Bacillus pumilus: one gene and its partner. The protein of the gene in region 2 interacts with the protein of the main gene of each other region in a pairwise test. Links are inferred from orthologs where the notes say so. Each region holds a gene or a part of one and is shown on either strand. Other genes may lie near its edges. The genes, in order: mntR and CKW02_RS16185.

The links.
Region 1: the proteins of CKW02_RS16185 (region 2) and mntR interact in binary tests that used the Escherichia coli proteins (3 or more experiments, as listed by UniProt). The link is inferred for Bacillus pumilus from one-to-one orthologs.

The regions. Positions count from the first base shown.
Region 1 is NZ_LT906438.1:2,198,071-2,213,756, forward strand. The notes cover bases 11,194-14,094. They hold mntR (transcriptional regulator MntR), read right to left. Parts: upstream 12,911-14,094; coding sequence 12,476-12,910; downstream 11,194-12,475. Other genes in these bases: CKW02_RS11265 (SA1362 family protein), read left to right, coding at 11,194-11,500; CKW02_RS11270 (patatin-like phospholipase family protein), read right to left, coding at 11,497-12,372; CKW02_RS11280 (lipoate--protein ligase family protein), read right to left, coding at 12,996-13,832; CKW02_RS11285 (rhodanese-like domain-containing protein), read left to right, coding at 14,053-14,094. Outside these bases: accC (acetyl-CoA carboxylase biotin carboxylase subunit), read right to left, coding at 1-732; accB (acetyl-CoA carboxylase biotin carboxyl carrier protein), read right to left, coding at 744-1,220; CKW02_RS11195 (SpoIIIAH-like family protein), read right to left, coding at 1,417-2,049; spoIIIAG (stage III sporulation protein AG), read right to left, coding at 2,049-2,720; spoIIIAF (stage III sporulation protein AF), read right to left, coding at 2,713-3,345; spoIIIAE (stage III sporulation protein AE), read right to left, coding at 3,360-4,553; spoIIIAD (stage III sporulation protein AD), read right to left, coding at 4,573-4,986; spoIIIAC (stage III sporulation protein AC), read right to left, coding at 4,983-5,189; stage III sporulation protein SpoIIIAB, read right to left, coding at 5,209-5,724; spoIIIAA (stage III sporulation protein AA), read right to left, coding at 5,718-6,641; CKW02_RS11235 (YqhV family protein), read right to left, coding at 6,708-6,989; efp (elongation factor P), read right to left, coding at 7,167-7,724; CKW02_RS11245 (M24 family metallopeptidase), read right to left, coding at 7,750-8,814; aroQ (type II 3-dehydroquinate dehydratase), read right to left, coding at 8,808-9,251; CKW02_RS11255 (YqhR family membrane protein), read right to left, coding at 9,360-9,887; CKW02_RS11260 (DUF1385 domain-containing protein), read left to right, coding at 10,110-11,066; and 3 more genes.
Region 2 is NZ_LT906438.1:3,060,290-3,076,029, forward strand. Bases 12,786-15,740 are described here. They hold CKW02_RS16185 (methionine ABC transporter ATP-binding protein), read right to left. Parts: upstream 14,799-15,740; coding sequence 13,773-14,798; downstream 12,786-13,772. Other genes in these bases: metQ (methionine ABC transporter substrate-binding lipoprotein MetQ), read right to left, coding at 12,786-13,097; CKW02_RS16180 (methionine ABC transporter permease), read right to left, coding at 13,112-13,780; CKW02_RS16190 (SCP2 sterol-binding domain-containing protein), read right to left, coding at 15,165-15,506; CKW02_RS16195 (thioredoxin family protein), read right to left, coding at 15,627-15,740. In the rest of the region: CKW02_RS16110 (PadR family transcriptional regulator), read right to left, coding at 1-127; phosphate-starvation-inducible protein PsiE, read right to left, coding at 348-776; CKW02_RS16120 (HAMP domain-containing sensor histidine kinase), read right to left, coding at 814-2,121; CKW02_RS16125 (response regulator transcription factor), read right to left, coding at 2,108-2,803; CKW02_RS16130 (DUF418 domain-containing protein), read left to right, coding at 3,058-4,257; CKW02_RS16135 (helix-turn-helix transcriptional regulator), read right to left, coding at 4,334-5,263; CKW02_RS16140 (FMN-dependent NADH-azoreductase), read left to right, coding at 5,347-5,997; Fe-S cluster assembly protein SufB, read right to left, coding at 6,050-7,447; Fe-S cluster assembly sulfur transfer protein SufU, read right to left, coding at 7,465-7,911; CKW02_RS16155 (cysteine desulfurase), read right to left, coding at 7,901-9,121; Fe-S cluster assembly protein SufD, read right to left, coding at 9,121-10,434; Fe-S cluster assembly ATPase SufC, read right to left, coding at 10,453-11,238; CKW02_RS20350 (YuzK family famiily protein), read right to left, coding at 11,450-11,587; CKW02_RS16170 (carboxymuconolactone decarboxylase family protein), read right to left, coding at 11,803-12,171; more of metQ, read right to left, coding at 12,276-12,785. UniProt on the Escherichia coli protein: Part of the ABC transporter complex MetNIQ involved in methionine import. Responsible for energy coupling to the transport system. It has also been shown to be involved in formyl-L-methionine transport.

The DNA of each region.
Region 1 (15,686 bases), 860 kb from region 2 along the record:
TGATGGCGTTTCTTCAAGAAGCTTTTGCATTCTTCTTTGAATCGAGCAATCACGCTCTCCTAAATGAATGGTATTGCCATGCTGATCTGCAAGCACTTGGATTTCCACGTGTCTAAAGTCTTCAATGAACTTTTCTAAATAGACGCCAGGGTTACCAAAGTTTTGCGCTGCTTCCTGCTGCGTGATGGTGACACCGTTAATAAGCTCTTCTTCGGTACGAGCTACACGGATTCCTTTACCACCGCCGCCGGCAGTTGCTTTTATAATCACAGGATACCCAATACTTGCTGCTGTTGAAACAGCATCATCAAGATCTTTTACAATTCCTTGGGAACCAGGAACAATCGGAACGCCAGCATCTTTCATTGTTTCCCTTGCGACATCTTTCGTTCCCATTTTGGAAATCGCTGACGCAGTTGGCCCAACAAAGATGACATTGCATTCCTCGCAAAGCTCTGCGAAGTCTGCATTTTCAGCAAGGAAGCCGTATCCTGGATGGATGGCATCTGTCCCTGTTAATTTGGCTACACTAACAATATTCGTGACATTTAAATAACTATCTTTTGAAGCAGTCGGTCCGATGCAATATGCTTCATCAGCCATTTGAACATGAAGCGCATCGCGATCCGCTTCAGAAAATACCGCAACTGTTTCAATTCCAAGCTCTTTACAAGCGCGGATAATTCTAACTGCGATTTCTCCTCTGTTTGCAATTAATAGCTTTTTAATCATGATCGTACTCCTTACTCTGCTTTCACTAGAAAGAGGGGTTGTCCGAATTCTACAAGCTGACCGTTCTCAGCTAATACTTCGACGATTTCACCTTTTACTTCTGCTTCGATTTCATTAAACAGTTTCATCGCTTCTACGATGCACACAACTGTGTTTTCCTTCACCTTAGAACCTGATGTCACATATGGATCTGCTTCTGGTGAAGATGAAGCATAAAATGTGCCAACCATTGGGGATGTGATTTTATGCAGATTTTCAGACGCAGCTGCCTCTTGTGCAGGGGCTTCGGTCTGAGCTGGAGCTTGTGCTTTAGGAGCTTGTTGAGCTGGAGCTGCTTGGACAGGAGCCACTGGTGCCGCTACTTGCTGAACGACTTCTTTATTTTTCTTCAGTTTGATTTTTGCACCTTCGTTTTCGTACGTAAATTCATCAATTGTTGATTCGTCAATTAATTTAATCAGTTCATGAATTTCTTCAATTTTTAACATGGATTTGCACCCCTATGTATGGATTTATCTTTTTCTTTATAGGCTAGTACTAAAAGTACATACTATAACCATCTTACAGGAGGATTTCATTGAATTCAACTACTATTGTGGCGAAGCGCTTTGCGAGAGCACCTTGGAGAGGGCGCCAAACCGCATCAAAAAACGCCCTTTACGGCAAAGGGCGCCTGTTCATTTTTTATTCATTGGAGGGCTCAAAAGTGACCGCTACGTTATCAAGACCTCTCATTTCTTTTGTGACCATATCAATAATATCGGCCGCTTGGGACTTTGATTTTTTGTCAGAACGAACTGTGATGCTCACTTTATCTCCCTCTGCACTCACTAGCGCATCTTTATAACCTTTTGTTTTAATTAAGGTTTCGAGCTGACGCTCCGTTCCTTCTGCCTCACTAAGCGCTGTCATTTGGTCATACGCTTCGCTTTTTTCTTGTGCTGTTGCATCATCACTGGATACGATTTCGTTGAACTCTTCACGCTGTTTGCTTCGTTTATCTTCAAGCTCTAATCTGTATGTTGTAAAAAGCTCATCGTCTGTTTGCTCTGACACAGCCTTTCCTTCTTCACCGCTTGTTTCGATATCCTCTTGTTTACCATTTGTTTCTTTGTCAGTGGACTTCTCATCAGCGCCTTTTTCCGTTCCTTTGTCCATCCCTTTTTCTGGTTCAGTCTTTTTCTCTTCCGTTCCTTTTGATTTCATCTCTTCTACTGTCACTGCATTTTCACCTTGTGGAGACATGATATAGTACACACTTAAGACGACAACTAAACTTAGCATCGTTAATAGCCAAACCGTTTGTTTTTTTAACATCATTCCGAATCCTCCTTGATTTTTTTAGGGGCAACAGCCACTCTATGGCTCGGTACGTCAAGCACTCGTGTAACCGCTTCAATGATGGTTTTCTTTATTTGAACGTTGTCTACTCCTTGAGCAACAACGAGAACACCTCGAATATCTGGTTTTTTCGTTTGCACCACGACTGGCGTTTCTTCATTGCCATTTTTGATGATGACGATTTCTTCTTCTTTTGTTTGATCGGTGACACTTCGCACGCCGCCTTCTTTATCTGTTTCTTCGGTCGTTGTGCTTTTATTGGATTTGTTTTTTTCAAACACTTTTAAAGAAGTGGCGTCTACATTGACCACAATCGATACATCCTCAACGCCAATAATGGTCTCTAAAATTTCTTTCAGCTGATTTTCGTATTCTTGCTCCACATCTTCAATCGAATTTTTTGATTTACTTGACGATGCCGGCTTGAATACCTCCTGCTCTTGTGAGGTTGTTTTTTTAGAAGTAGGAACAGCAGCTTGTTCTTTGCTTGATGGCGGTGACAAGATCTGACTGACTAACATGAAAGATACGCCGATGATGAATACAAGCAGCAAGTAATGGTGCTTCGTTAATTTTGGTTTCCCTTCACCTTTTTCAGGCGGCTGCAAGAATGATTTCAGCTTTTGTTTCCAGTCCTTGTTATTCATGATCTGCTGCGTCACCTCCCTCAATGTTCAGCGCAATGTGCTCAGGACTCGTATTCCAAACATCAGCAAGCGTCTCTTTCACCCTCTTGATCTCTTTGCTAGAAGATCCAGCGCTTTCCTCCTTTTGCCTGGAGAGATCAATGTCCACCTTTGCCACCGTTTCTACAGCATCACCTGTGAGCGGGGAAAGAACTGCTTTGATGCGAAATTGATCCGCCTCCATATTCTGATCCAGGTGCTCTTCATCTGCCAACACTTCTACGTGTTTCATTTCGTAGCTCTCCTTCTCCAGTGGCTCCTTTGCGCTTTTTTCTAGTTGGACAGCCATTTGCTTTAAAATATATGCACGCTGAGAGGCTTGTATTTCTTTTTTTTCTAAATTCATCTGATTTTTTATTTCTTCTGACTGTGCTTCTTCCTTTCCCTTCATCAATTCTGAGAAAATTTGGTCAGGGTCTGCCCGAAATAAAGCAAAAATCGGATTGAGCATCACCACAATCAACAGGAGGCTGACGACCATTTTGGCATATCTTTGCATGCTTGAATTGGGAAGCAGAAGATCAATGACAATCGCAAATAAGATAAAGAGAATAATACTTGTGATCCATTCCGTGAGAAAACTCAAAAGGTGTCCCCTCCTTACTTCATCATCATGGTCAGGTTGCCAGCAGTGATAATGACGGTAATGCTTAAAAAGAACATGAGCGACACGACAGCAAGTGCAGCAAAGATATAAAGCACACTTTTTGAAATGACATCAAGGCAGCTGATAATCGGTCCGCCTCCTAATGGCTGAAGAATGGCTGCGGCAAGCTTATATATAAGGGCTAGCGAGAGCACTTTGATCGCAGGGAAAGCGGCAATTGAAATGAGAATAGCAACGCCAACAAGTCCGACCGTATTTTTAAGTAATACAGAGGCACTGATGACGGTATCCGTCGCATCTGTAAACATTCTGCCAAGGACGGGGATGAAATTTCCGGTAATAAATTTGGCTGTACGAAGTGCGATACCATCCGTAACCGCAGCAGATGCACCTTGCACAGAAATGACGCCAAGAAAGACAGTTAAAAAAACGGCTAACCCGCCTATCGCCACATTTCTTAACAGCTGGGCAAGCTGGGTAACCTTGTATTGTTCAGTCAGCGTACTGACAATGCTCAATATCGCTGATAAAAAAATAAGCGGAAGAACGACATATTGAATAAAAACGCCGCTCGTATTCATTAAAAATAAGATAACAGGATGAAAGAATCCGGCTGAGACAAGCCCGCCTGATGAAGCAATCAGTGCTAATAACAGAGGAATAAGAGCAAGAATAAAACTGGTCATCGTTTGAATCGCTTCTGTTGCATAAGAAATCGCCACATGAAAGCTGTTAAGTGCAATAATGATCAGCACCATATAAACAAGTGCGTATGCGACTTTACTGACAGTGCTTTGTTCAAATGCATTCTGCAAAAGCTGTAAAAGCGAACAAAAGATGGTGAGTAAAATCAGTGTACCAAGGAGCTTTCCGTTTGCGATGACCTCGTGAAAAAGATAATGAACAAAGGCTTTCAGCCATGTCTGGGGAGACAGCTCTTTATCGCCATCAATCATTTCCTTCACTGTTCCTTTTTGGCTTTCTGGCAGAAAGCCGCCATACTCGTCCAATATGGTTTCCCAAAAGTCACTAATGGAATGAAGCTCAAGTGCATCAGCCTGTCCAGTTGCCACTTCTTCTGCTGCTGGTGCTTCATTTGATAACGGCTCTTTTTCTTCTGCACCTGCGTGCGGAGCGAACAGCCAGAAGAAAAGCATCAGTCCCATAACAGCTGTCACCCGTTTCATTGTCATCACCTCTTTTCAATTAAGTCATGGACGGGATCATACCTAAGATGGTCTCAATGATGACTGTTAAAATGGGGACTGCCATGACCAAGATGAGAATTTTGCCGCCAAGCTCTATTTTTGATGCAATGGCGCCTTGTCCAGCATCTTTTGTCAGCTGGGCGCCGAATTCCGCAATATAGGCAATGCCGATAATTTTTAAAATGGTTTCAACATACTTCATATTGACGCCGGCACTTGCCGCAATTTTTTCTATCATCGAGATAATGGCATAGATTTGATCTATTAAATAAAGAAAGATCACACACCCTGTAAATACAACAAGCATAAAGGCGAAGGTTGGCTTTTGTTCTTTGACGATTAAGGCTAAAAAAGTAGCGATTAAACCAAGTCCAACAATTTGTATGATGTCGATTTGTAAGCCCTCCCCTATCCTTGAAATAGAAATACGGCTTTAATCTTTTTAAACAAATCATCTACAATGGTTGCCACCATAAACAAAATGTAGATAAACCCAAGCAGCGTGACCCACTGAGCGTACTCCTTTTTCCCCATTTGATCTAAAATCGTATGGAGGAATGCCACAACGATGCCTACTCCCGCAATTTGAAAAATGACGTTTACATCAACGCCCATGCTCTCGACTCCCTTCCTCTCACATCAATAAAAGAATCAGTAGTAATCCGCTTAAAAATCCGAGGCTTCTGACCATTTTTTCATTTTTGGCTTGGGCGATTTCAGCTTCCTTCTCCTCCGTTTCCAAATGACCTAAAGCAAGCTTGATATATTTTTGCTGAGACGTGACATCATGCTGGCCAAGTGTTTCTCCAAAGTGCTTCAGTGCCTCATATTCGCCTTTTTTTAAGACGGTTTTTTTCCAAACATCCTCAAGACTCTCATTCCATGCATGCCGCGCGGAAAAGGTTCCAACTTTCAGCTTTTCTGCAAATTGTTCAAATAACCGATTCACAGGAGGACCTACTTGCGACGCAATTTGCTCTGCTGCACGCGCTAGCGGTGTTTGACCATACATAATTTCAGCTTCAAGAGACTGGAGCGCAAACCGGAGCTGCCGAATTTGTTTCGGCCGGTCGCTATATCGTTTGGCAAACTCGAACCCTCCCCAAGTCGTAGCCGCGACAATCAAGATAGCGCCAATGAGCTTTAACATACGTCCACTCCCCGCCTCCATTTCATCTCTTGTCCGCCTTGGTCATATATCCGCCCGATCGTGCCGGGACCGTCCTTGCGATTTAATTCAACATAACGTTCAAACACTCGAAGCTCCCATAACGGCTTCAATGATGGACGTTTATACACATTTTCAAGTGAATAGCCATGAACGGAAACGATAATGGTGACCCCAGCATGAATCGCTTCTAAAAGTGCCTGCACATCCTCGCTTTTTCCGATTTCATCGACGATCATGACCTCTGGACTCATAGACCGAATCATCATCATCAAGCCCTCAGCCTTTGGACATGCATCGAGCACGTCAACCCGGTGTCCAAACTGGTGCTGTGGCACCCCTCTTATACACCCAGCGATTTCTGAACGCTCATCTATAATGCCTGTTTTTTTAGGAGGAATTGCTTTTGTGCCTGTACTAGCCAGTCTTGCTATATCCCGCAACAATGTCGTTTTCCCTGTTTGCGGTGGACCGATGATCAGTGTATTGCACCAGTGCTCGTCATATAAATAGGGAAGAAAGGGAAGCGCAATCCCGACTTTTTCTTTTGCGATGCGGATATTAAATGAAGAGATATCTCTTAATCCTTTGACAATGCCGTTTTCAACGATCACCTTTCCTGCAAGTCCCACCCGGTGTCCGCCTGAAATGGTGATGTAGCCTTGCTTTAGCTCTTCTTCAAGTGTGTACATACTATAATTGCTCAGCCTGCCTAATAGCTGAGACGCATCTTCTCCTGTTGTGTGATAAGAAAGAAAGCGCGGTTTTCCTCTTTGCATTAATTCAATAGGACGATCCGTGCGAATGCGGATTTCTTCTATTTGATCCCATTCTGCTTCTTTTAGCAGTCTAAGTTCTTGTCCAATCGAGTGCGGGAGAATATCCAACAAACTCCGCAACGAATTCCCCTCCTTTTTTTCTTCTCTAAAATGTATGATGGGAGACGTTAATTATGCCAAGCCGTTTTACTTATAGATTCCAACAAGAATAAATACGACACCAATGAAAATAAAGACGAGCTTGGCATAGGATAACTGCCCTGCGATTTGATAGATTCCAATCGTCATCGTGATAATAAAAATGAGCGGCCCAATGATAGCCAATAGACTATTGATGACAACCGCTTTTCGAACGTCATTTGTGACTAAAATGAGGATGGCGGCCGTCAGTTCAATCGCTGCCGATAAAAACCTCATGCCTGCCATCGCAGCGACTGATGGATGTAGACCTGGGAGAAATTGTTTCATATAGAACCTCCAGCTTTTTTTACACTATATGCTTGTCTAGCTGGAAGTAGTCTTGTTTTTCAGGAAGGAAAAGAGATGAATGAGAGAATTGAGAGAAGGCGTACCTTTTGGGGAGTCTTACATGTTTTACAATAAAAAAAGACTGTAAACACAAGGTTTACAGTCTTTCTTCATTTATTACGCTCTTGACACGTATGAACCGTCTGATGTATTAATGACTAGTTTATCTCCTTGGTTCACAAAGAAAGGAACGTTGACGATTAAACCAGTTTCTGTTTTTGCAGGTTTTGATCCGCCTGATGTTGTGTCGCCTTTAATACCAGGCTCTGTTTCTACTACTTCTAGTTCTACCGTGTTTGGAAGTTCTACTCCAAGTGTTTCAGCACCGTACATCACAATATGAACCGACATATTTTCTAGCAAATATTTCAGCTCATCTTTAATTTGTGTTTCACTTAGTTCAAGCTGCTCATAAGAACTTGTATCCATGAAGACATGCTGGTCGCCATTTGCATACAAGTATTGCATTGTTTTTGTTTCGATTTGAGCTTTCGCTACTTTTTCGCCTGCACGGAATGTTTTTTCTTGAATAGCACCAGTACGCAGGTTACGCAGTTTCGAACGAACAAACGCTGCGCCTTTCCCTGGCTTTACGTGTTGGAAATCCACTACACGCCAAATACCGCCGTCCACTTCAATTGTCAGGCCTGTACGAAAATCGTTTACTGAAATCATTTTGTCATCCTCCTACATTTCACCATCATAATATGATAAGTTCTTTCGGTGAGTGGGTCAATCGTTTATTGCCGTCAGCTGTCAGGACAATATCATCCTCAATTCTCACGCCGCCGACATCCGGTAAGTAAATTCCCGGCTCAACTGTCACGACCATTCCTTTTTCTAAGACGACCTCTGATCGTGAGGAAAGGCCTGGCGCTTCATGCACTTCCATCCCTAGCCCGTGGCCAGTTGAATGCCCAAAGTATTGACCATAGCCATACTTTTCAATGATGTCACGTGTGATGCGATCAGCTTCTTTTCCTGTTAAGCCAGGCTTGATTCTATCCACACCAGCGTTTTCTGCTTCTAATACGATATGATAAATTTCCTTTAGCTTATCGCTCGGTGTGCCAACAGCGATCGTTCTTGTCATATCAGAGCAATATCCTTTATAGTAAGCACCGAAATCGAGTGTGACTAAATCACCAGATTCAATCACCTTTTCACTCGCTCTTCCGTGCGGCAGGCTTGAACGAACACCTGAGGCGACAATCATATCGAATGAAGATCCTTCAGCGCCTTCTTTTCTCATGAAAAATTCAAGCTCGTTCATGACAGCAATTTCCGTCAAGCCCGGCTTGATGTAAGTGAGAATATGATCAAAGGCGTGATCTGCAATCTTCGCAGCTTCCTCTAATATCTTAATCTCTTCACTAGACTTAATCAAGCGCAACTTTTCAACTGATTCTGAGACCGGAACAAGCTCAATATCACCTGCTTTACCTGCATACTGCTGGTAAGTGGCAAATGTCATATGGTTTTGTTCAAACCCAAGGCGTTTGATCCCAAATTCCTTTGCCGTTTGAGCTGCGGTTTCTACGATGTTTCCTTTATGTTCAATAATGTCGAAGCCTTTTACTTGGTCCTTCGCTTGCTCTGTATAACGGAAATCCGTGATAAAAGCTGCCCGGTCCTTTGAAACAACGGCGAGACCGGCTGAGCCAGTAAAGCTGGTCATGTACTGTAAATTAAAGCTGCTCGTAATGACTAGACCATCGATCTCTAATTCAGATAAAAGTGTTCTTAACTTTTCAAGTTTCATGATACTGCTCCCCCTTCACTCACTAAATAACGAATCGCCAATTTATACCCTTCTAAACCAAGACCAACGATTTGCCCTTGGCATACTGGAGCAAGTACAGAATGATGGCGGAATTCCTCTCTCTTATGAACGTTTGAGATATGTACTTCAACGACGGATAAAGAAATACTTGCAATGGCATCTCTCAGGGCATAGCTGTAGTGTGTAAAAGCCCCCGGGTTAAACACGACTCCATCGTACTGGTCTTCTGCTTCGTGGAGCGCATCAATCAAATCTCCTTCGTGATTTGATTGAAAGAACGTTAACTGGATATTGGCTCTTTCTGCAAACTGGAACAAATCTGTCTCTAAATCTGTCAGCGTCTTACTTCCGTAAACAGCCGGCTCTCTTTTGCCAAGCCTATTTAAATTGGGCCCATTCAGTACAAGAAAATGAGGCATACAACCACTCCTTCACCCTAATTCAATCTATATCGAGATCTGTTTCTTTTTCCTTAGAAACCTTTCGTTTCCAAAAATATTTTATCATATGAATAGGTGATTTACACTTTATTCTGTCTTTTTCCCGAGTGCCCTCGCAAGCTTTTGACTCGTTAATTCATTATATTCAAACGAAATACTGTATCCGACAAACATGCCGTATAAAATATATAGGCAAAATGTTGTGACGATGGTGCTTTGCTGCAAATCCTGGACTTGCTTTACATCTGGGAAAATGGGATTAAATACGTAAAAAACGAGCAGCCATAAAAGCGCGCCATATATCAGCCCCATCCAATAGCCTTTGATCCGTTTCAAAAGCCCATAATAAATAAAGGCTGCTCCGATCGATAAAACCCCTAAAAGTACAATACTGATAAAAGTACCAAGTCCGCCCTTTTTCCACTCTCCGAGCACAAAAGGCTGAAGGAGCATATTGGGACTCACCTCTGAGAAATGAAACATATGGGTCAGAAACCCGATAAAGCCCCAAAAAACACCGCCAACAAAGCCTGTCGCAGCTGCTCTTGCCAACAGCGATGACGTTTGTACAGCCTGATTTTTTTCTTCTTGGTTTTTCTTTTCATCACGTTTCATTTGTGAACACCTCCAGCAAGTAGTATGTCCAAAATGTCATAAAAAAAAGGATTTCCATCCGTGAGTGTAAAATTTTTATAACAGGGTATACTGGCTAAAAAGAGGTAGATAGAATTCTAGTAGATAATCGACCTGTGCGCTAGTGATTTCCCCTCATTTCCTGTACAATAAAGGTATAAGGAAATGCATGTAAATTACAGGAAACAGGCAGGTTGATGAAATATGTCCAATCAAACAAAACCTCCAGCATATGGAGGGCAGGCAGTTGTCGAAGGTGTCATGTTCGGAGGTAAAAAGAACTATGTGACAGCGATTCGGCGTAAGGATCAGTCCATTGAGTTTTTAAAGCTTCCCCGGACCTCCAATAAACGAACCGCCTTTCTCAAGAAAATCCCCTTTGTCAGGGGTGTTGCTGCACTTGTTGAAGCAAGCGCAAATGGCAGTAAGCACTTGAACTTCTCCAGCGAGCGCTATGACTTAGATCCTTCAGAAGATCATACTCTTGAAAAAGAACAAAAAAGCTCGAAATTATCTATGATTTTCGGCATTGCTGTGATCGGAGTTCTCTCTCTTCTCTTTAGTAAATTTGTCTTTACCCTAGTACCTGTCTTTTTAGCTGAACTTGTGCGGCCCGTCTTTTCAGGGAATTTCGCACAAATCGCAGTGGAAACATTCTTTAAACTGGTCCTGTTATTAGGCTATATTTACTTTATTTCCATGACCCCTTTAATTAAAAGGGTATTTCAATATCATGGCGCAGAACATAAAGTCATAAACTGCTATGAACAGAATCTTGACATCACAGTGGAAAATGTCCAAAAACAATCACGGCTTCATTATCGATGCGGTAGCAGCTTTATTTTATTCACTGTCATTGTCGGAATGTTCGTCTATTTACTCGTACCGACAGATCCTTTATGGGTGAGAGTTCTGAATCGCTTGGCGCTCATTCCGGTTGTTCTCGGCATTTCATTTGAAGTGCTTCAGCTTACGAACAAACTCCGAGAAGTGCCTGTGCTGAAAGCGCTTGGCTATCCTGGCCTTTGGCTGCAATTGCTCACAACAAAAGAACCCTCTGACGATCAAGTCGAGGTAGCCATTGCAAGTTTTAATGAACTTCTTCGTTTAGAGGAAGCATCTGAGAAACAAGCGTCAGATTCTGCTCATCAAGTGATCTAACTTATAAATCCGGTAAATTCCTTCGGAGGTGGACAGTTATGAATCGCCGAGTACATCCTGCTTTTACCATTATTTTCGCTTTAGGTGTTTTGGGATTTGTGTATTTACTCACAACGAATCCAGGCAGACTTTTTACAATGCTGCTATCAGTTGTGATCATTGGAGCGGTTATGTTTTTCCTATTTAGATGGCTGATGAATCGAAGAACTGGAACAGAAGGCAATCTTTATCGTAAAGCAGTCAAACAATCAAAACGTCGCTACCAGCAGCCTAAACCAAAAACGAAAAGCCAGATGAAAAATCGGGTCACTCATTTGCGAAGCGTGCCGACTGACCACAAGTCTAAGCCCGTCCTTCTCAAAAAGAAAAGCCAAACACAGTTAACTGTGATTGAAGGCAAGAAAAACAAAAAGAAGAATCGCGCTTTGTTTTAAAATGTCCAGCTTTTTAAAAATTGCTCGGCCTTCTGTCTGCCTAGATCGACGAGCGCCTTTTTCTTTTCTGTCATCAGCTGAAAATCAGTGGCAATGACGTGTTCTACTGGAATAAAAATAACATGACGTTCGTGTTTTGTGGCAATGTGTCTTTCGTCATGAGCACCACGCATCGTTTCAAAAAGAGCGCCAAACAGTTCAAACGCATTGCGGATGGAGTGTTGAGGGCGTTCTTTTTCGTTTGGGGTTAATGTGACACCGACGAATGGTCTTTTTTTCTCTTCGGCAAACAACCAAATTGGAAAATTGCTAAGCACGCCTCCATCCACAATGGTACAAATGCCTTTCGATGACTTTAGTTTGACAGGCTCGAAAAAATACGGCAGACTGCAACTCATCCGGATTGCCCTTGCAACAGAAAAGCGCTCTGGATTTAAACCGTATGAAGGAAGGTCGTCTGGCAGAACGAGGATTTTCCCATTTGTTAAATCAGAGGCAACAATTTTCAGCGAATCTTTTTTGAGATCCCCAAATACGGTGACCCCCTTTCGTTTCAACACATCTGTCAGCCATTTTTCCAGCCGGTCGCCTTTGTACAGACCGAGGCGCCAGTAAATGGAGACCCACCTAAGCATTTTAAACGGAATGAATTGACATCTCCTATCAAGCAAGTGATGTTCATCCATTTCATCTAAAAGCTCCCGAATCTCCTGACTTGTAAAGCCTGCTGCGATGAGTGAAGCAATGATCGCTCCAGCACTTGTACCAGCAAGGCGGACAAATTGATATCCTCTTGCTTCAAGCGCTTCATAGGCACCCGCAAGTGCTGCCCCTTTAATGCCTCCACCTGAGAACACACCATCTATCTTCATCAAGGAGCCCCCTTTGATATCACGCTATTAATAGTGTAAGAGCATATGCTTTCAATTAGAACTTTAATCAAAAAGGACACCCTCTGCATGGGTGTCCTTTTTCTTAAGATTCTTGATTTGTTTGTTCGTTTTTCTTTTGAATCGCTTTCAGCTGAACAGATCGCTCGTCGTTTTCTTCAAAGAATTGAACGAGATCGCCGATGCGGTCAATGCTGTTCCAGCTGAGATGATGTTCAATGCCTTCTACATCATCATAAATTTTCTCTTCGTCTACACCAATGATTCTTAAAAATTGCTCTAGCAGTTCATGTCTGTATACGAGACGTTTTCCAATTTTTTTGCCTTTCGGGGTTAAAATTAGACCACGATACTTCTCATAAATGAGGTATTCATCTTTATCTAGCTTCTGAACCATTTTTGTTACAGAGGAGGGATGGACAGCGAGTGCTTCTGCAATATCAGAGACTCTGGCATATCCTTTTTCTTCTATCAGCATATATATTTGTTCAATGTAATCTTCCATACTAGGTGTAGTCATAAAACCCCTCCATAATGCACCTTTACTTAATAATCATAACAATTCTACACCATCGCCCTTTAAAAAACAAGGAGTGTCCTTTGTCCTAACGCTTGTAATTCCACTCGTCTGAGGCATATTTCGTTTTGGCAAGATGGTGGACAAATGCTAACTCTTCATCTGTCAGCTCATAAGGCACAAGCTCAATATTTAATCCTTTTTCAAATCCTCGTTTAAACGCCACACGCGCATCGTCTATTGTACAAGTTCGGTCTGAGATTTCATTGATGGCGACCGCTTTGTTTTTAAAGCTTCTCTGCATCCGCTCTCTCACACGGTCGTTTGGATAAAGAAATAAATCGAACAGTTTGTCCTCATCAAGATCAATTAAGATGGAGCCGTGCTGGAGGATCACTCCTTTTTGTCTCGTTTGAGCACTGCCTGCTACCTTTCTGCCTTCTACGACAAGCTCGTACCAGGAAGGGGCATCAAAGCATACAGACGATCTTGGATTTTTTAAGCTTTCTTTTTCTTTATCTGTTCGAGGAATGGCAAAATACGCATCGAGTCCCAGTTCTTTAAAGCCCTCTAAAATGCCTTCTGAAATGACGCGGTACGCCTCTGTCACCGTCGCCGGCATTTCTGGATGTTCCTCTGACACAATCACGCTGTAGGTCAGCTCCTGATCATGAAGAACCCCACGCCCTCCAGTTGGTCTGCGGACAAACCCAAGGCCATAGCGCTCGACTGCTTCCATGTTAATTTCTTTTTCAACATGCTGAAAATACCCAACAGACAATGTCGCAGGATTCCATCCATAAAAGCGGATGACAGGCGGGATCAGCTTCTCACTATGCCAATAAAGCAAGGCTTCATCCATTGCCATGTTAAAGGCAGGGTCTTGATTTCCTGTATCAATGAAACACCATTTCTCTTTTTGCATATAAAAATCCCTTCTCTTTTACGTAGTCAATGTTAGATGATGGTCATGACCACCGATATTCTCTCTCCATCAGTCTATCAAATAGGGAACGAATTGAAAATAATTCTTACCATTTATGATGACAAGTTTCTTTTGCTTTACTATAATAGTATTTGTCTAAAACGTACCATCAGACAGGCCACTGTGCTGATGCTCAAGAAGGAGTCGAGTTGTATTGTCAATGTTCAACTATATCGTCCTCTCACTTTGTGGACTTTTCGTTCTTTATTCTGTCGGCAGCTACATTTATCAGCAGCGTATTATGAAAACGCTGACGGAAGAAGAATTTATTAAAGGTTACCGCAAAGCTCAACTCATTGATGTGAGAGAGCCAAATGAGTTTGATGGCGGACATATTTTAGGGGCAAGAAACATCCCCCTTTCCCAGCTAAAGCAGCGCAAAAATGAAATTCGTCCTGACAAGCCTGTTTATCTTTATTGCCAAAACAATTTGAGAAGCGGAAAAGCAGCGCAAACGTTACGTAAAAACGGCTGTCGTGAGATTTATAATTTAAAAGGCGGCTTTAAAAAATGGGGCGGCCGCATTAAAACGAAGAACTAACAAAAAAGACTCTGGGAGCATGATCCCCTGAGTCTTTTTTCTTTATCTTTCAAAAACGAGAACTGGATTCCGGGCAGCCTTTGTTTCGTCCATTCGTTTGACGACCGTTGTATGCGGCGCTTCCTGCACGACTTCTGGATTCTCTTCCGCTTCTTTTGCAATCTGAATCATCGCTTCGATAAAGGCATCAAGTGTTTCTTTTGATTCTGTTTCAGTTGGTTCAATCATGATGCATTCCTCTACATTGAGCGGGAAGTAGATCGTTGGCGGATGATAGCCAAAATCAAGTAATCGCTTGGCAATATCCAGTGTGCGTACACCTAATTTTTTCTGACGTTTACCTGAAAGGACAAATTCATGCTTACAGTGACGGTCAAATGGCAAATCGAAATGAGTACTTAAGCGGCGCATCATATAGTTCGCATTTAACACGGCATTATCAGTGACAGCCTTTAAGCCGTCTGGGCCCATAGAGCGAATATACGCATATGCTCTGACGTTAATGCCGAAGTTACCATAGAACGGCTTCACTCGGCCAATTGATTCTGGTCGATCATCATCGAAGTAAAAGCGGCCTTCTTTCTTCACAAGCACCGGCTTTGGCAAGTACGGAATCAAATCCTTTTTTACGCCTACAGGACCTGAACCAGGGCCTCCGCCTCCATGTGGACCTGTAAAGGTTTTATGAAGATTTAAGTGAACGACATCAAATCCCATATCCCCCGGTCTTGCTCTGCTCAAAACGGCATTCAAGTTCGCTCCATCATAATAAAGCTTGCCACCAGCTCCGTGAACGACTTCAGCCATTTCTAAAATATTTTCTTCGAATAGGCCGAGTGTATTCGGATTCGTCAGCATTAAAGCCGCAGTTTCTTCATTGACAACACGGCGCAGGTCCTCTAAATCAACAAGCCCATTCTCATCAGATGCGACGGTAATGGTTTCAAACCCAGCCACTGTCGCAGATGCTGGGTTCGTTCCATGAGCAGAATCCGGCACAATGACTTTTGTTCGTTTATGATCTCCTCTTGCTTCATGGTACGCACGGATCATCATGAGTCCTGTCCATTCCCCGTGTGCCCCTGCCGCAGGCTGTAATGTCACAGCGTCCATCCCCGTAATTTCTTCAAGATGATCACCTAGATCATACAGCAATTCTAATGCTCCCTGCACAGTGTCTGCCTCTTGTAGTGGATGGACTTGCGCGAAGCCTGCAAGGCGTGCAACCTTTTCATTAATCTTTGGATTATATT
Region 2 (15,740 bases):
CATAATAGATTGAGCCAACTAGAATTCCACCCCATATATCCACCATTGTATTTTTTAAATTCTGCTCAACATCATACCCTGACATCGGTTTCATCGATATTAATCCTAATATATATAAGTCCGTCATCAGATTCCTCCTATTCAATATCTATTTACACAATACTCAACATTGAGTATTATTTCAAGATTAGATTTAAATTTTCTTTCATGCTAAGCACTTTTTCAGAGCTCTCAAAAAATCCTGTAAGCAAGCGTTAGCGTGATGTTTATAGAGGTGTGCAATACGATGAGTGAGCCACCTTGATCAAACAAAAAAAAGACGAACGGCAACCGTTCGTCTTCTTCCCTCACTTCACTTCTTCATGCTCCTGAACAGCATGTCGTTTACTGGCGATAAAGAGTGCAACGGTCATGGCTAGAATGGTCAGCGCCCACCAGAAGGTCGATACAGCCTCTTTATGATCGATGATAATCAAACGGATGACGGCTGTGATGCCAATATAAATAAAATAGCGAAGCGGAAAATGAAAGTTTGATTTAAAGTACTTAATAATTAAGGCAATAAACTCAAAGTACATAAAGAAGATCAGCAGCTCACCAAGCATTTCATAATAGCTTTCTCCTTTGTTGACCACATTCTTGTAGACAAATTGGACAATATACCAAGTTTCACTAATTAAGAGGACGCTTAAAGCAAGGGCTAGAAAGAACAGACAGATATTCAGAAGACCTTGCAAGAGATCGGGTACCTTTTGGAAGTTGTTGAATCGTTTCATTAGATTGTCTCTCCATTCCATGTTATTCATTTGTCATCTATATTTTGATGTGCCAGAAGCGCAGCACGATGTAGTAAACATCGTTCTTTTCCATCTTTTCAAACTGCCCGTGCATGCGGGTCATCATTCGTTTTATGCTTCGTTCACCAAGTCCAGTGCTTTCCTGCGTGCCATTTGTCTCTTTTATCGCATTGCTGACATGGATCTCAAACATTTCTTGATCGGATAGAAAGGTGAAATTGATGTCTTTTTTCGGATCGGCGTATTTCAGTATGTTGGACATCAGATTATCAAACACTCGGCCAAGTTCCTCGACATTCACGTTGATATAGCTGTCAGGAAGCTCTCCTAAAAGATGAACCTTGAATGTCTCTTGCTGCAAGATCGCCACCTGATCTGATAAAAGATCGTAAATGACCTCTTTGACTGCAACGGTCTCAAGCTCAGGTTCTTGTTCTTTATCAAGTAGAAAATAGGCAAACAGATTATCAGACAGATTTTTCAATTGCAATGCTTTCTCATAAGCACTTGCTATATATTGATCTTTACGGGGATCCGCTCCAGCCTCCTCTTTTTTCGCAAACTCCAGGTTCATCATGAGCGACGTCAGCGGTGTTCTCATATCGTGTGACATTTCGGTCACCAGACTGCGACTCTCTTCTTGCAACTCGTCAATGGCTTGGAGCTTGTCCAGAAAAGCTTTACGAAGATCCTCAATACTTTTGGCAATCATCGCTAATTCATCATGCCCTTTTACCGTCATCTCATAGTCTAGCTCGCCGCCTTCAAGAATATGAATGTCTTGGTGAATCGTTTGCAGATAGCGTAAACTTTTGCGAATGCCAAGCAGAACAATGAGGAGAAAAATAAGCGTCGCCCCGAGCAGCTCGAGTGTAAAGGCAAGATCGTGGTAACGAGATGAATAGAAACCATCCACCATGACGCGACCTTCACCGTCGCTAAACTGAACTGGATACGAATGATGCTCAGCGTACTGGGTCACCTTTTCTTTTCCATACGCCGATTCATCAGCAGCCGAATAGATGGAGTCATATTGCAGCACTTCATCCTTGAAGATGGTCAAATTAATGTAATTCTCTTTTTTTACCCACTCACCAAACGCTTTTCGGTCTGTTGAAGACAGCTCATTCTCAGACACATAGTGGCTGAATTTTTGAATATACCTGGCTGACTCCTCCTCGTAATACTCGTCCGAACTCAAGTATCCATCAATGAGGTCATTGGTGATCTTTTGCAGCGTCAAAAAGACAAGTCCACTCACGACCGTAGCTGTCAAAATCAATAGTGCTAGCTTTTTGGCTAGTGTATATTTACGATGTGCCAAATCGGTATCCTCTTCCCCATTCTGTTTTGATATATACAGGACGTGCAGGATCATCTTCAATTTTGGCACGCAGCTTTCGAATATGCACCATCACCGTATTGTTGGAACAATAGAAATAAGGCTGTCCCCATACACTCTCATAAATATTTTGGGCTGAAAAGATTTTGTTTCGCCTGCTCATGAGCAGCTTCAACATACGATATTCTAAATCAGACAGCTTGAGTTGTTGATTTCCTTTCCACACTTCATTAAATTCTTCGCTCACCCTCAGCTTGCCCCCAACAAGAAACGTTTCTTCCTGTTCCTTCTTTTCCTGATAGACGGTGTACCTGCGTAATTGTGCAATCACTCTAGCATGAAGCTCCTCTTGTGAAAAAGGTTTTGTCATATAATCATCCCCGCCGGCAAGTAAGCCTTCGGTTTTATCGAATGTACTTGATTTGGCTGTTAGAAATAGAATCGGGACATTAGAAGAGGCTCTCATCTGCTGGCACGTTTCAATGCCTGATATGCCTGGCATCATCACATCCAAAATCACCAAATCGAGCGAATCGTCCACAAACTTCAATGCTTGCTCGCCATTCATCGCTCTTTGCACCTCATATCCAGCACGTGTAAGGGATTCCTGCAAAAGGTCTCCAATATCTTGATCATCTTCTACGATTAATATTCGATGCGTCATGTCTCTCTCACCTCATGATACGTGATGTACTTTCTTTTATGTCTTTACTATATATCATCTAGCTATGTGAAAAGATACAGCATAAACCTTAACAGTTTATGAATTTGCCCCTCTGCCATCAATTCGTCACATTTATTTTCAAAATATTGGATCTTCATAAATTATTAAGAATTGGACCGTATATTGATTCATTGTAGGGATCGATGAATTGATTCGAATGACATTTTTATCATAACAAGAAAAGGAGCATGGATATGAATACAAACAAAGTAGCACACGCGATGAATTTGAAGGATCGGGTTCATTTCTTAGACATCGTACGGGGATTTGCCTTAATGGGAATTATTTTGGTCAATTACTTTTTAATCGTGGATTCGGCGAAGGGGTTCGATATGGAATCAAATGATGTCTTTCATAACTTAGTGAATTGGTTTGCCTCTGGGAAATTCATTACGTTGTTCTCCTTCCTATTCGGGGTTGGGTTTATGATTTTTATGGATCGAGCTGCTCAGAAGGTGGACAGTCCGAACAAGCTGTTTGCCCGCAGATTAACCATTCTCTTAGGGTTTGGCCTTCTGCATTTAACTTTTGTTTGGATTGGTGATATTTTGGCCTATTATGCAGTTGCTGGTTTTTTATTGCTTTTCTTTTACAAACGCACAGCCAAAACCATCCGAAACTGGCTGATCACACTCTTTGTGATTCAATTGCTCACACCCTTTTTCACAATGCTGCTCAATACCATCAGTTCAGGATCATCAGGCAAGCCGGACTTTGCCGATTTTGAATTAATCAGCCACAACAGTCTGACTTATTTAGCATCTATTGGTGACCGGTGGGCAGATATGGTGACAATGGCTTCCAGTTCATTTTTCACTGTCTATTCCATGTTCTTCATGTTTTTACTTGGTGTGTATTTTGTGAAAATGGAGTTTTTCAAAAACATGGAGGCGAAAAAAGCAATTTGGAATCGCATTTGGATCATCTGTACAATCGCTTTTCTCATCACTCAAAGCAGTACGATCATAGTAGCGATCAATCCTTTTGAACATACACTCTGGGTGAACATTGCCACTGCCCTTGAACAAAACGGAGGACTAACTGGCAGTATGTTTTATATGAGTACACTTGCGATGCTGTTTCTGCACGTTCCTCAGCTGCGAGGTGCTTTGATGGTCTTTACAAAAGTCGGACGGATGTCCCTGACCTGTTACTTGCTTCACTCGATCATTGGAACCTTGCTATTTCTAAAGTATGGAGCGGGGCTTGTCGATCATCTTCAGCCGGCTGGTACGTTTTTCATGGCTATTGGCGTGTATGTCTTCCTTGTGCTTTTCAGTACGTTTTGGTTAAAGCGGTTTAAGTATGGACCGATGGAATTTATTTGGCGTCAGCTGACGTATGGGAAGGTCAATGACAGATCGAAAACCAATACATTTCATGCGGCGAAGTAAAAGAAAAAAGGCGAATGGCTACAGTTCGCCTTTTTTAATATGTTAAGTTTGTGATTCAGAGACAATCCGTTCACTTTCAATACTGCTCAATCATTTCTTGTAATTGAGTCAAATAACTCTCTTTTAATTCATCTGGGTATTCAATTTTCACATGCTTCCCAAATGAGATCAAATAGTGAGTCATATACGATAATTCTTCTTGGTTGTACCCACCCATAATATATGGAGTATCATCAATGATCTCCAATCTCATATTCGGGTAATGATTCTTCAAAAACTTTTCTTTTCCTTGTTCCGTTAATCGACATTTAAATGAGATGTCATGATAAGTTTTTTCGTACTCGAGCTGCAGTGCTTTTAATTCTTCCTTCGTAAAGGTGTCTCTGCCTTCTTCAATGATCAAGTCCTTCATAAAGTCACATCTATAGATGTCCCACTTTTTATTTTGAACATCATATGCTTTGGTGAACCAAATCCCATTTCGATAAAACAACTCAAGAAATTGCAGCCTGATCCTTTTATTTTCATATTGCGTGTACGTCATCTTCACGATTTGATCTTCCATCATCGCCTGTAAAATCAATTCCAAATGATTTTGTTCACTAACTGGTGCGACATTATAGTAATGAATCACATCCAAAGTCTCTGTGATCATTTGTTTTCTCTCATCAGACATTGTGGCAAACAGCTTTTGCCGAATTTGTGAGTAGGACTTTTTAAATGGTGTTGCTGACACCAGGTCTAGCGCTTTAAGCGCGAAAAAAATAGCTTGAACTTCATCGGTATTGAAATAAATAGGGACCATTGGAGATTGTTTCACCAGTCGATATCCTCCATGTCTGCCATTTTCAACGTAAAAAGCTAAGCCCATGGACTCTAGCTCTTCCATATCTCTCAAAGCCGTACGTTTCGATATGCCAAATTCGGTTTCTAAATCCTTTAATTGAAATGAGTATTTATCACTTAAAAAAATAAGCTCTTGGTTTAATCGTTCTGATTTTTTCATTTGAATTTCCTTTTAAAAAAGGTGACATGTTTTGTCACCTTTATATTTTATACTCAGTTTATCAAAAGAAAAGGAGCATGTATATGCAAACATTAATCATTAACGCGCACCCTGATTTCACTCATCGAGAAAGTTATTCAAACAAACTGCAAACACTATTTTTAGAACAGTTTAAAGAAAGATACCCTCATGATGAACCAACCATTTTACATTTACATGAAACTGAAATTCCTCGTATCGAAAAAGACCAGCTGTTACGTATTTGGAATAAGCAAGCATCTGAACAAACATTAACAGCTACCGAAGAAAACATCGCTGCTGCTTCATCTGCTTTATTGGCTCAATTCAAAGCACATCATCGAATCGTCATTGTGTCACCTGTTCATAATTTCAATGTGACGTCACGTATGAAAGATTATATAGATAATATTTTTATTGCGAGAGAAACGTTTAAATATACAGAAAATGGTTCAGTTGGTCTGATGACTGACGATTATCGTGTACTTTTGCTTCAAGCAAGTGGCTCAATTTTCACAAATAACGATCGATACACACCTCTGGAATTTTCACATTACTACCTAAAAGAAATATTCCAAAACTTGATGGGCTTTCAACAATTTCATATTGTCCGAGCACAAGGAACAGCGATTTTAGAGGAAGAAACGATCTTGACATCTGCAACTGACGATTTGTCTAAAGCCTTTGATGCGTTTTACCAGCCTAGCGGGATGTAAGCAAAACAAAAAGACCAAAAACGTTTGATATCACGTTTTTGGTCTTTTTTTATTAACCGATTGAACCTTCCATTTCAAACTTAATCAAACGGTTCATTTCAACGGCATATTCCATTGGTAGTTCTTTTGTGAATGGTTCGATGAAGCCCATGACGATCATTTCTGTTGCTTCTTCTTCAGAAATTCCGCGGCTCATCAAGTAGAATAGCTGCTCTTCTGATACTTTTGAAACCTTGGCTTCGTGCTCTAATGAAATGTTGTCGTTTAAGATTTCATTGTAAGGAATCGTATCAGATGTTGATTTGTTATCCATGATGAGTGTGTCACACTCGATGTTTGAGCGTGCACCTTCTGCTTTACGTCCGAAGTGAACGATTCCGCGGTATGTGACTTTACCGCCTTGTTTGGAAATCGATTTCGATACGATCGTTGAAGATGTGTTTGGTGCAAGGTGAATCATTTTTGCACCTGCATCTTGGTGCTGACCTTTACCTGCTAGGGCAATACTTAATGTCATACCACGTGCGCCTTCACCTTTTAAGATGACTGCTGGGTATTTCATTGTCAGCTTAGAACCGATGTTTCCATCAATCCATTCCATTGTCGCATTTTCTTCACATACTGTACGTTTCGTCACAAGGTTGAAAACGTTGTTTGCCCAGTTTTGAATCGTTGTATAACGGCAGTAGCCGCCTTTTTTCACGACGATTTCAACAACCGCACTGTGAAGTGAGTTTGTTGTGTAAACTGGTGCTGTACAGCCTTCTACGTAATGCACATGTGCGCCTTCATCAACGATGATCAGTGTACGCTCGAACTGACCCATGTTTTCAGAGTTGATACGGAAGTATGCTTGAAGTGGTGTATCTACTTTGACGCCCTTCGGTACGTAGATAAATGAACCACCAGACCATACAGCCGAGTTAAGCGCAGCAAATTTGTTGTCAGTCGGAGGAATGACTTTTGCCCAGTGCTCACGGAAGATGTCTTCGTTCTCTTTTAATGCGCTGTCTGTATCTTTAAACACAATGCCTAGATCTTCAAGGTCTTGCTTCATGTTGTGATACACAACTTCAGATTCATACTGAGCAGATACACCTGCTAAGTACTTTTGCTCTGCTTCAGGGATCCCAAGCTTATCAAAGGTTTCTTTGATTTCTTCTGGTACTTCATCCCAAGAACGCTCAGAGCGCTCTGATGGCTTTACGTAGTACGTAATTTCATCAAAGTTTAATGCATTTAAATCTCCGCCCCATTGTGGCATCGGCATGTTGTAAAAGAGCTCAAGAGATTTCAAACGGAAGTCGAGCATCCACTGAGGCTCTTCTTTCATACGAGAAATTTCTTCAACGATCTCTTTTGTCAGTCCGCGCTCTGAACGGAAAATGGAAACGTCTTTATCAGAAAAGCCGTATTTATATTCACCAACATCTGGCATTTTTTTAGCCATCCATTTTCACTCCAATCTTATGATTTGCCGTTATCTTCGGCAGATGCGCCTTTTTCAAGCGCCTTCCAGGATAATGTTGCACATTTGATGCGGGCAGGGAATTTTGCCACTCCCTGCAGCGCCTCAATGTCACCAAGATCAATGGAATCGTCGTATTCTTTTCCTAGCATCATATCGGAGAAAATCTGAGACATTTTCAAAGCTGTTTCAATATCTTTCCCTTTAATCGCCTGCGTCATCATAGAGGCAGATGCCATCGAAATGGAGCATCCTTCTCCTTCAAATTTCGCATCCATGACTTTTTCGTCTTCGATTTTCATCGTGAGACGAATGCGGTCACCACACGTTGGGTTGTTCATATCGACGACAATGCTGTCGTTTAACACACCTTTGTTTCTCGGATTTTTATAATGATCCATAATCACTTGTCTGTACAGTGTGTCTAAGTTTACATTAAAAGACATTCGTAAAATACTCCTTTGTCTTACGGAGCGCTGCAATGAGCTCGTCAATCTCTTCTTCTGTATTGTACAGATAGAAGCTTGCTCTTGCAGTCGCTGATACACCAAGCCATTTCATGAGCGGCTGTGCACAGTGATGTCCAGCACGAATGGCGACACCTTCTGTATCCAGAACAGTTGACGCATCATGCGGATGGACGTCGTCTAAGTTAAACGTCACAAGTCCAGCCCGGTGCTGCGGTCCATAAACAGTCGCACCTTCAAGCTCCTTAAAGCGCTCAAGCGCGTAAGTGGCAAGCTGATGCTCGTAACGGCTGACTTCCTCCATACCAATGTCATTTAAGAAATCAATCGCTTTTCCTAGTCCAACTGCTCCGGCAATAATCGGTGTTCCCGCTTCAAATTTCCACGGGAGCTCTTTCCAAGTAGAATCATACAGATCCACAAAGTCGATCATTTCACCGCCAAACTCAGCAGGCTCCATATTATTCAAAAGGTCCTTCTTCCCGTAAAGCACACCGATGCCAGTCGGTCCACACATTTTATGCCCGGAGAATGCGAAAAAGTCACAATCTAGATCCTGAACATCAATTTGCATATGCGGCGTGCTTTGTGCACCATCGACGACAATGATTGCCCCATGATCATGGGCTATTTTGGCGATTTCTTTAATCGGGTTGATGGTTCCTAATACGTTTGAAACATGTGTGACAGCGACGATTTTCGTTTGATGTGTGATTGTTTGCTTCACATCTTCCAGCGATAGCGTGCCGTCTTCCTGTAACGGAATATATTTCAATGTGGCGCCAGTTGCTTTTGCTGCTTGCTGCCAAGGGATGATATTTGCATGGTGCTCCATGTGCGTAATGACAATCTCATCGCCTTCTTTGAGGTTTGCTCTAGCATAGCTGATCGCCACTGTGTTTAGTGCAGTTGTTGTACCTCTAGTAAAAATAATTTCTTGGACAGATGAAGCACGGATGAATGCACGAACTTTCTCTCTCGCACCCTCGTATGCGTCCGTTGCTTTTGTGCCAAGGGTATGAACACCCCGGTGGACGTTCGAGTTGTAAGACCGGTAATACTCATTCATTGCATCAATGACCACTCTTGGTTTTTGAGAAGTCGCTGCACTGTCCAAATACACCAAATCATGTCCGTTCACTTGCTGATGAAGGATTGGAAATTGCTCACGAACGTCTTTGATATTCATTATTTTACTTTCCTTTCAATCACAGAAACGAGCTGCTTTTTAACTCCTTCAATCGGCAGTTCTTTGACGACTGGATTTAAGAAGCCATAAATCACAAGTCTTTCTGCATCTTCTTTGGAAATCCCGCGGCTCATGAGGTAATAGAGTTGAATTGGATCGACACGTCCAACAGAAGCAGCATGCCCTGCTGTTACATCATCTTCATCAATTAATAGAATTGGGTTTGCATCACCGCGTGCTTTCTCACTCAGCATGAGAACACGTGATTCCTGCTCGGCATTTGACTTCGTTGCGCCATGCTCGATTTTACCAATTCCGTTAAAGATAGAGGATGCTTGATCCTTCATCACACCATGCTTCAAGATATACCCTTCAGAGTTTTTACCGAAGTGGATGATGCTTGTTGTAAAGTTTTCCGTTTGATTCCCGCGGCCGACAACAACTGATTTTGTATCACCGAATGTCCCGTCGCCCATAAGCTTTGTGATGTTTTCAGACACGACGTCTCCATCATTCATAAGGCCAAGCGCCCATTCGATTTTACTGTCACGGCCACTTGCCATACCGCGTCTGTTCACATAGACTGTGACACCTTCTGAAAGGTTATCTACTGCGCCGTATGTGACGCGGGCATTAGCTCCCGTGAACACTTCGGACACGATATTGAAGATTGCTTCTTCAGGTTTTGCTGTACTAATGTAGTTTTCTACATATGTCACTGCACTATGATCGTCTGCTACGACGATGACATGATTGAACAAAGTCGTGTCGTCATTTTCATGCAGGTAGATGGCTTGAATTGGCGCTTCAAGTTCTACATTTTTTGGTACATAGAGGAAAGCTCCGCCATTGACTAAAGCAGCATGTAATGCTGTTAGTTTATGCTCATCTACTTTCACTGCATCCGTCATGAAGTATTTCTTCACTAGATCACCATGTTCGCGAAGCGCTGTATGAAGATCAGTGAAGATCACGCCTTTGTCTTTCGCTTCTGTTGAAAGAGACAAGTATGCTGGCGTTTGATCACGCTGAATGTAGACTGTCTTATCCGTGTCCTCTAAATCAATGAGAGATTTCACTTCTTCAGGAAGCTCTTCTAATGATCCAAATGGCGCACTTTCGACTGTGTGCTGTTTGAAATTGGTTAAATTCCATTTAGAAATATTCGTTTTGTCAGGCTTTGGCATTGGAAGGTCTTCTGCTTTTTCAAGAGCCTGTAAGCGAAGGGAACTCATCCATGCCGGTTCCTGATGCTTCTCGGAGAAGCTTTTGACATAATCTTGATCTACTGATAATTTCGTTTCTAATGTCATCAATAATCCTCCTAACGCTTACGCTTCTTGACCAACAGTTTCGTCTTCAATTCCTAACTCTTTTTTAATCCAGTCATAGCCTTCTGCTTCTAGACGTTGTGCAAGCTCTGGTCCGCCAGATTTCACGATACGTCCTTGCATCATGACATGAACGTGATCTGGTGTGATGTAGTTCAGTAGACGCTGATAGTGAGTGATCATTAAGCAGCCGAAGCTTTCGCCGCGCATTCTGTTAATTCCTTTAGAAACCACTTTCAACGCATCGATATCAAGACCAGAATCGATTTCATCAAGGATCGCAATTTTAGGTTCAATCATCATTAATTGAAGAATTTCATTGCGTTTTTTCTCTCCGCCTGAGAAACCTTCGTTTAGGTAGCGTTGCGCCATGTCTGGGTCCATTTCAAGGAACTCCATGTTTTCGTCCATTTTGCGGATGAATTTCATTAGAGAGATTTCATCGCCTTCTTCTCTGCGAGCGTTAATAGCAGAACGAAGGAAGTCCGCATTTGTCACACCACTAATTTCAGATGGGTATTGCATCGCAAGGAAAAGACCTGCTTGAGCGCGCTCATCTACTTCCATTTCAAGTACATCTTCGCCATCAAGCAAAATGCTACCTTTTGTTACTTCATATTTAGGGTGACCCATAATGGCAGCAGATAAAGTTGATTTACCTGTACCGTTTGGTCCCATTACTGCGTGGAATTCTCCACCTTTTATCTCGAGGTTTACACCCTTTAAGATTTCTTTCCCTTCAATCTCAACGTGCAAGTCCTTAATTGTTAATGTCGAAGCAGTCATATATCGATACCTCCAAAATAATCATTATTCTCAATTTATTCTCATTCTAATTTTATAACAAATTAAAACTGAATACAACACATTCACGATATGCGTGAGAGGATGCTCTCAAAATTCTAACAAAAAAAGCCGGTAGATAAAAGGATTTATGTCGAAAAGACTGTTTTCATAAAGAAAGGACGGGAATCTGTTCTCCCCGCCCCTTAGCTATTTAATAGCCTCGTATATTCATTTTTGCGAGCTGTCTTTTCTCATCTCGATAGGACTGCTCTCGTTTATATTCCACTTTCATCCGTAAGTCATGGTCTCTTTCGTACTCTGCATAGCTCATGCCATGAGCCTTATGCATGGCCTTTTCCATCTCGGCGGTATAATCCAATCCCAGTGTACTATGGTCCGAACAAATAATAAACCATTCCCTTCTTTGAGTGTAGCTTCATTGTATCAAAGACATGTGGCTTCACTCAAAAGGGATATGACGCGCTATGCTGGCATATTTTCTCACACAATCGGCTGAGAAGGACTCAACTCCCTGATATGGATAAATGCCATCTTATCCTTCCCTTAATGCGTCTGTCCTCCAAATTCGTCAATACATTGCTGAACAACTGTGATGCCTTGACTTAGTGCAGCACCGCCGCCGAACGCTGCCGCCACACTGACGACCTCTAGCAAATTCTCTTCTGTCGCGCCTTGGTCGAGCGCTCCCTTTGTATGATAAATCATGCAGTATTCATCCTGTGCATGAATACTGATGCCAAGGGCAATCATTTGTTTTTCCTTTTGCGTTAATGAATCGCTCTGAAAGCACTGCTCCGTGAATTCATTGAATTTCTTCCCAAACACCGGCATTTTCTTCTGAAATTCACCCATTGCCGTTTTATAATCAGTCAGTGATTGCTGCATGGATCCGCTCATATGCTGTTCATTCATCTTCATTCCATCCCTTCAGGTCATTTGTACATTTTTATTATGAGCGAGATTTGAAAAAATACACAAAAAAACCTCGCTTTGATGAAAGCGAGGTTAACACATTGTTATTCAGATACCGGTAGTACAGCACCGTCATATTTTTTGTCGATGAATTCTTTGATTTTATCAGAGTGAAGAACTTCCATTAATGTCTTGATCTTATCTGATTTTTCTTCACCTTTGCGAACCGCCACGATGTTTGCATATGGGTTGTTCTTTGTTTGCTCAAGTTCAATTGAATCTTTTTTCGGATTCAATTTATTTTGAATCGCATAGTTGACGTTAATAAACACAGCATCGCCTTCACTGTTTTCATAAGCTTTCGCTGTTAGTTCAGGAGCGATTTTTTTGAACTTTAGGTTCTTCGGGTTTTCTTTGATGTTCTTTACTGTTGCGTTGATTGTATCAACTTTAGGATCAATCTTAATGACACCAGCATTTTGCAATAGTGCAAGCATACGGCCTTGTTCAGCCACGTTGTTTGTCATGATGATCGTTCCGCCGTTTGGAATATCTTTTACTGATTTGTATTTCTTAGAGTAGATACCGAAAGGCTCAAGGTGAACCGCACCAGCACTAACTAGATTGTAATCTTTGTTTGATTTATTTTCTTCATTTAAGTAAGGGATATGTTGGAAAAAGTTTGCATCCACTTCTTTTTCAGCTAACGCTTTGTTGTACATTTTATAATCACTAAGTACTTTCACTTTTAGATCGTAGCCTTTTTCTTTTAGAAGTGGTTTTGCTTCTTCAAGAATTTCGGCATGTGGTGTTTTTGAAGCGGCAACCGTAATGGTTTTGCTATCACTTGCGTTATTAGATGAACCGCATGCAGCTAAGATGCCTGCAAATGCTAGAAATAGTGCACTTAAAATCAATTTCTTCATGAATAAATCCTCCCTTAACGTTTATCAATTTTATTTGTAATCAAATCACCGATTATTTGAATAATAAAGACGATGATGAGAATAAACACAGTAGCTACAAGTGTGACATCTGTATTACCAGATTGGTATCCTTCCACATAAGCAAGGTCACCAAGTCCGCCTGCTCCAATTGCACCTGCAATCGCAGTTGAGCCAATTAAAGCAATCGCTGTTACGGTAATACCTGAAATGAGGGCTGGCAATGATTCTGGCAGCAATACTTTGAAAATGATGGTCGACGTTTTCGCTCCCATTGACCGTGCTGCTTCAATGACTCCTTTGTCTACCTCACGCAGTGCAATTTCGACAAGACGTGCATAGAATGGAGCTGACCCAATGACAAGGGCAGGGAGTGCTGCATTTGGACCTAGAATTGTATGCATTAAGAATTTCGTGAACCCTAATAAAAGAATAATTAAGATGATAAAAGGAATCGATCTGAAAATGTTGACGACTGCACCGATGACAGCATTGATCGGTTTATTTTCCCAAAGACCGCCTTTTCCTGTAAGGAAGAGCAGGAGTCCTAGGATAATCCCGATTGCAAAAGCAAATGCCAATGAAATGAGTGTCATGTACACCGTTTCACCCGTTGCATTCCAAATCACATCTAGGTCAACGTTCGGAAACCATTTCTCAAACATGTGTCATCACCTCAATTTCAACCTGTTTACTTTGGATATAGGCGATGGCTTTTTCAACCTCGGTCTCTTCTCCATTAATATGGATAAAGAGTGTTCCAAACGCGCCTTCCTGCGTTTGAGAAATCTTTCCTTGAAGGATGTTTACATCGACCTTGAAGGATCGAATGATTTCAGTGATGAGCGGTTGCTCGGCAGAATCGCCAATAAAGGACAACCGTACGACCTGACCTTCTTTTACTCGCTCTAAGACGTGTTCGATTGTTTCTTTCGCTTCCTCTGGTTCAGCAAGCTGCTGTACAAATCGCTTCGTCATCTCTTCCTTCGGCTGTCTGAAGACGCGTAATACTTCGCCTTCTTCGACAATGCGTCCATTTTCCATGACCGCGACGCGATGACAAATTTTGCGAATGACGTGCATTTCGTGTGTGATGAGCACAATTGTCAGCCCTAAACGTTTATTGATATCCGCTAAAAGATCAAGGATAGAATCCGTTGTTTGCGGATCAAGCGCTGATGTTGCTTCGTCACAAAGAAGAACCTTTGGATCATTTGCTAATGCTCTCGCAATCCCCACACGCTGCTTTTGTCCGCCGCTAAGCTGAGACGGATACGCATTTTCTTTTCCTTCTAAACCGACTAATTTAATCAGTTCATTCGCACGCTCTCTCCGTTTCGATGTAGGTACACCTGCGATCTCAAGCGGGAACATAATATTTTGTCTCACTGTTCTTGACCAAAGTAGGTTAAAGTGCTGGAAAATCATGCTGATTTCTTGTCTTGCTTTCCGAAGTTTCGCATTCGATACTTCATTGATCCGGTTGCCTGCCACTTCAACAATTCCTTCTGTTGGCAGCTCCAGACCGTTTAATAGGCGAATAAGCGAGCTTTTTCCGGCACCGCTATACCCGATAATTCCGAATATTTCACCTTTATCAATATCTAAGTTGACGTCTTTTACTGCGTCAACATTTCCACTTTTTGAGTAGTACGTTTTTGATACATTCTGTAAATGGATCACAGTCTGCTCACCTGCTTTCTTGCTGAATCTATAGGTTGCCATCACATACGTTCATTTATTCTTCGTGCTGTCATGACTCTAGCCTGTTGCCAGATCAGTAAAAAAGACCTAACTGCAACGCAAGCAGAAAGGCCTTTTATTTCAAATACGCCTTTCTCTCATCTTTCAAAGCGTTGCGACTTTGAGTGAATTGGCACCAATTTCAGCTATGCTGACGGTTGCCGGGTTTCATAGGGCACGTCCCTCCACCTCTCTTAATAAGAGAAAATATGTTGTTTTATGTGATGTTCATGTTTTTACTAACGTAGAATATCATGCCACCCGAGATATGTCAACGCTGTAAATCGCTAATTTCCAAGTAAACGACTAAGTTATCATTTTTCGAAAAAAACCGTTCGTCAGCCAAAGTACCGCCTCTAGTCTTAGGAGCGCACGGAATGACCCTTTTACTTTCACTTGTCCCCTGCTAATTAACTGCTGTAAGGACATATCTCCATCTAATAATTGAAGTATTTCTTTTCTCTCACCATAAAAGATGAGATCCGATAACTCAATTGCAGGTAGTTTCTTCACTTCACCACGCTCATCCACAATCAATGTACAAGAGTCAGTTTCCGCCTCAAATGTAATCTTCAAGGATGATGATGAGAGCAGCGGTTTTAGCAATAATCGCTGCCCTGTGTTTCCATGGGTTTTCACTTTTTCCACATGTATAACCTCCCTGTCATTTGGTTATACATAACATTTCTCTACAAACATTCGCTTGTCCTTTATAAATAACTCGACAAATTTTCAGATGAATTGCTTGAAATATGACAAAAAACCGCTTTATTTAGCGGTTTCAATCATTTCATGAAGATATGGTACGGAGTGAAAGGCATAGCCTTTTTGCACCAGCTCACCTTTTTTAAACAGTAGAAAGCAAGGAACGCTTTCGATCTC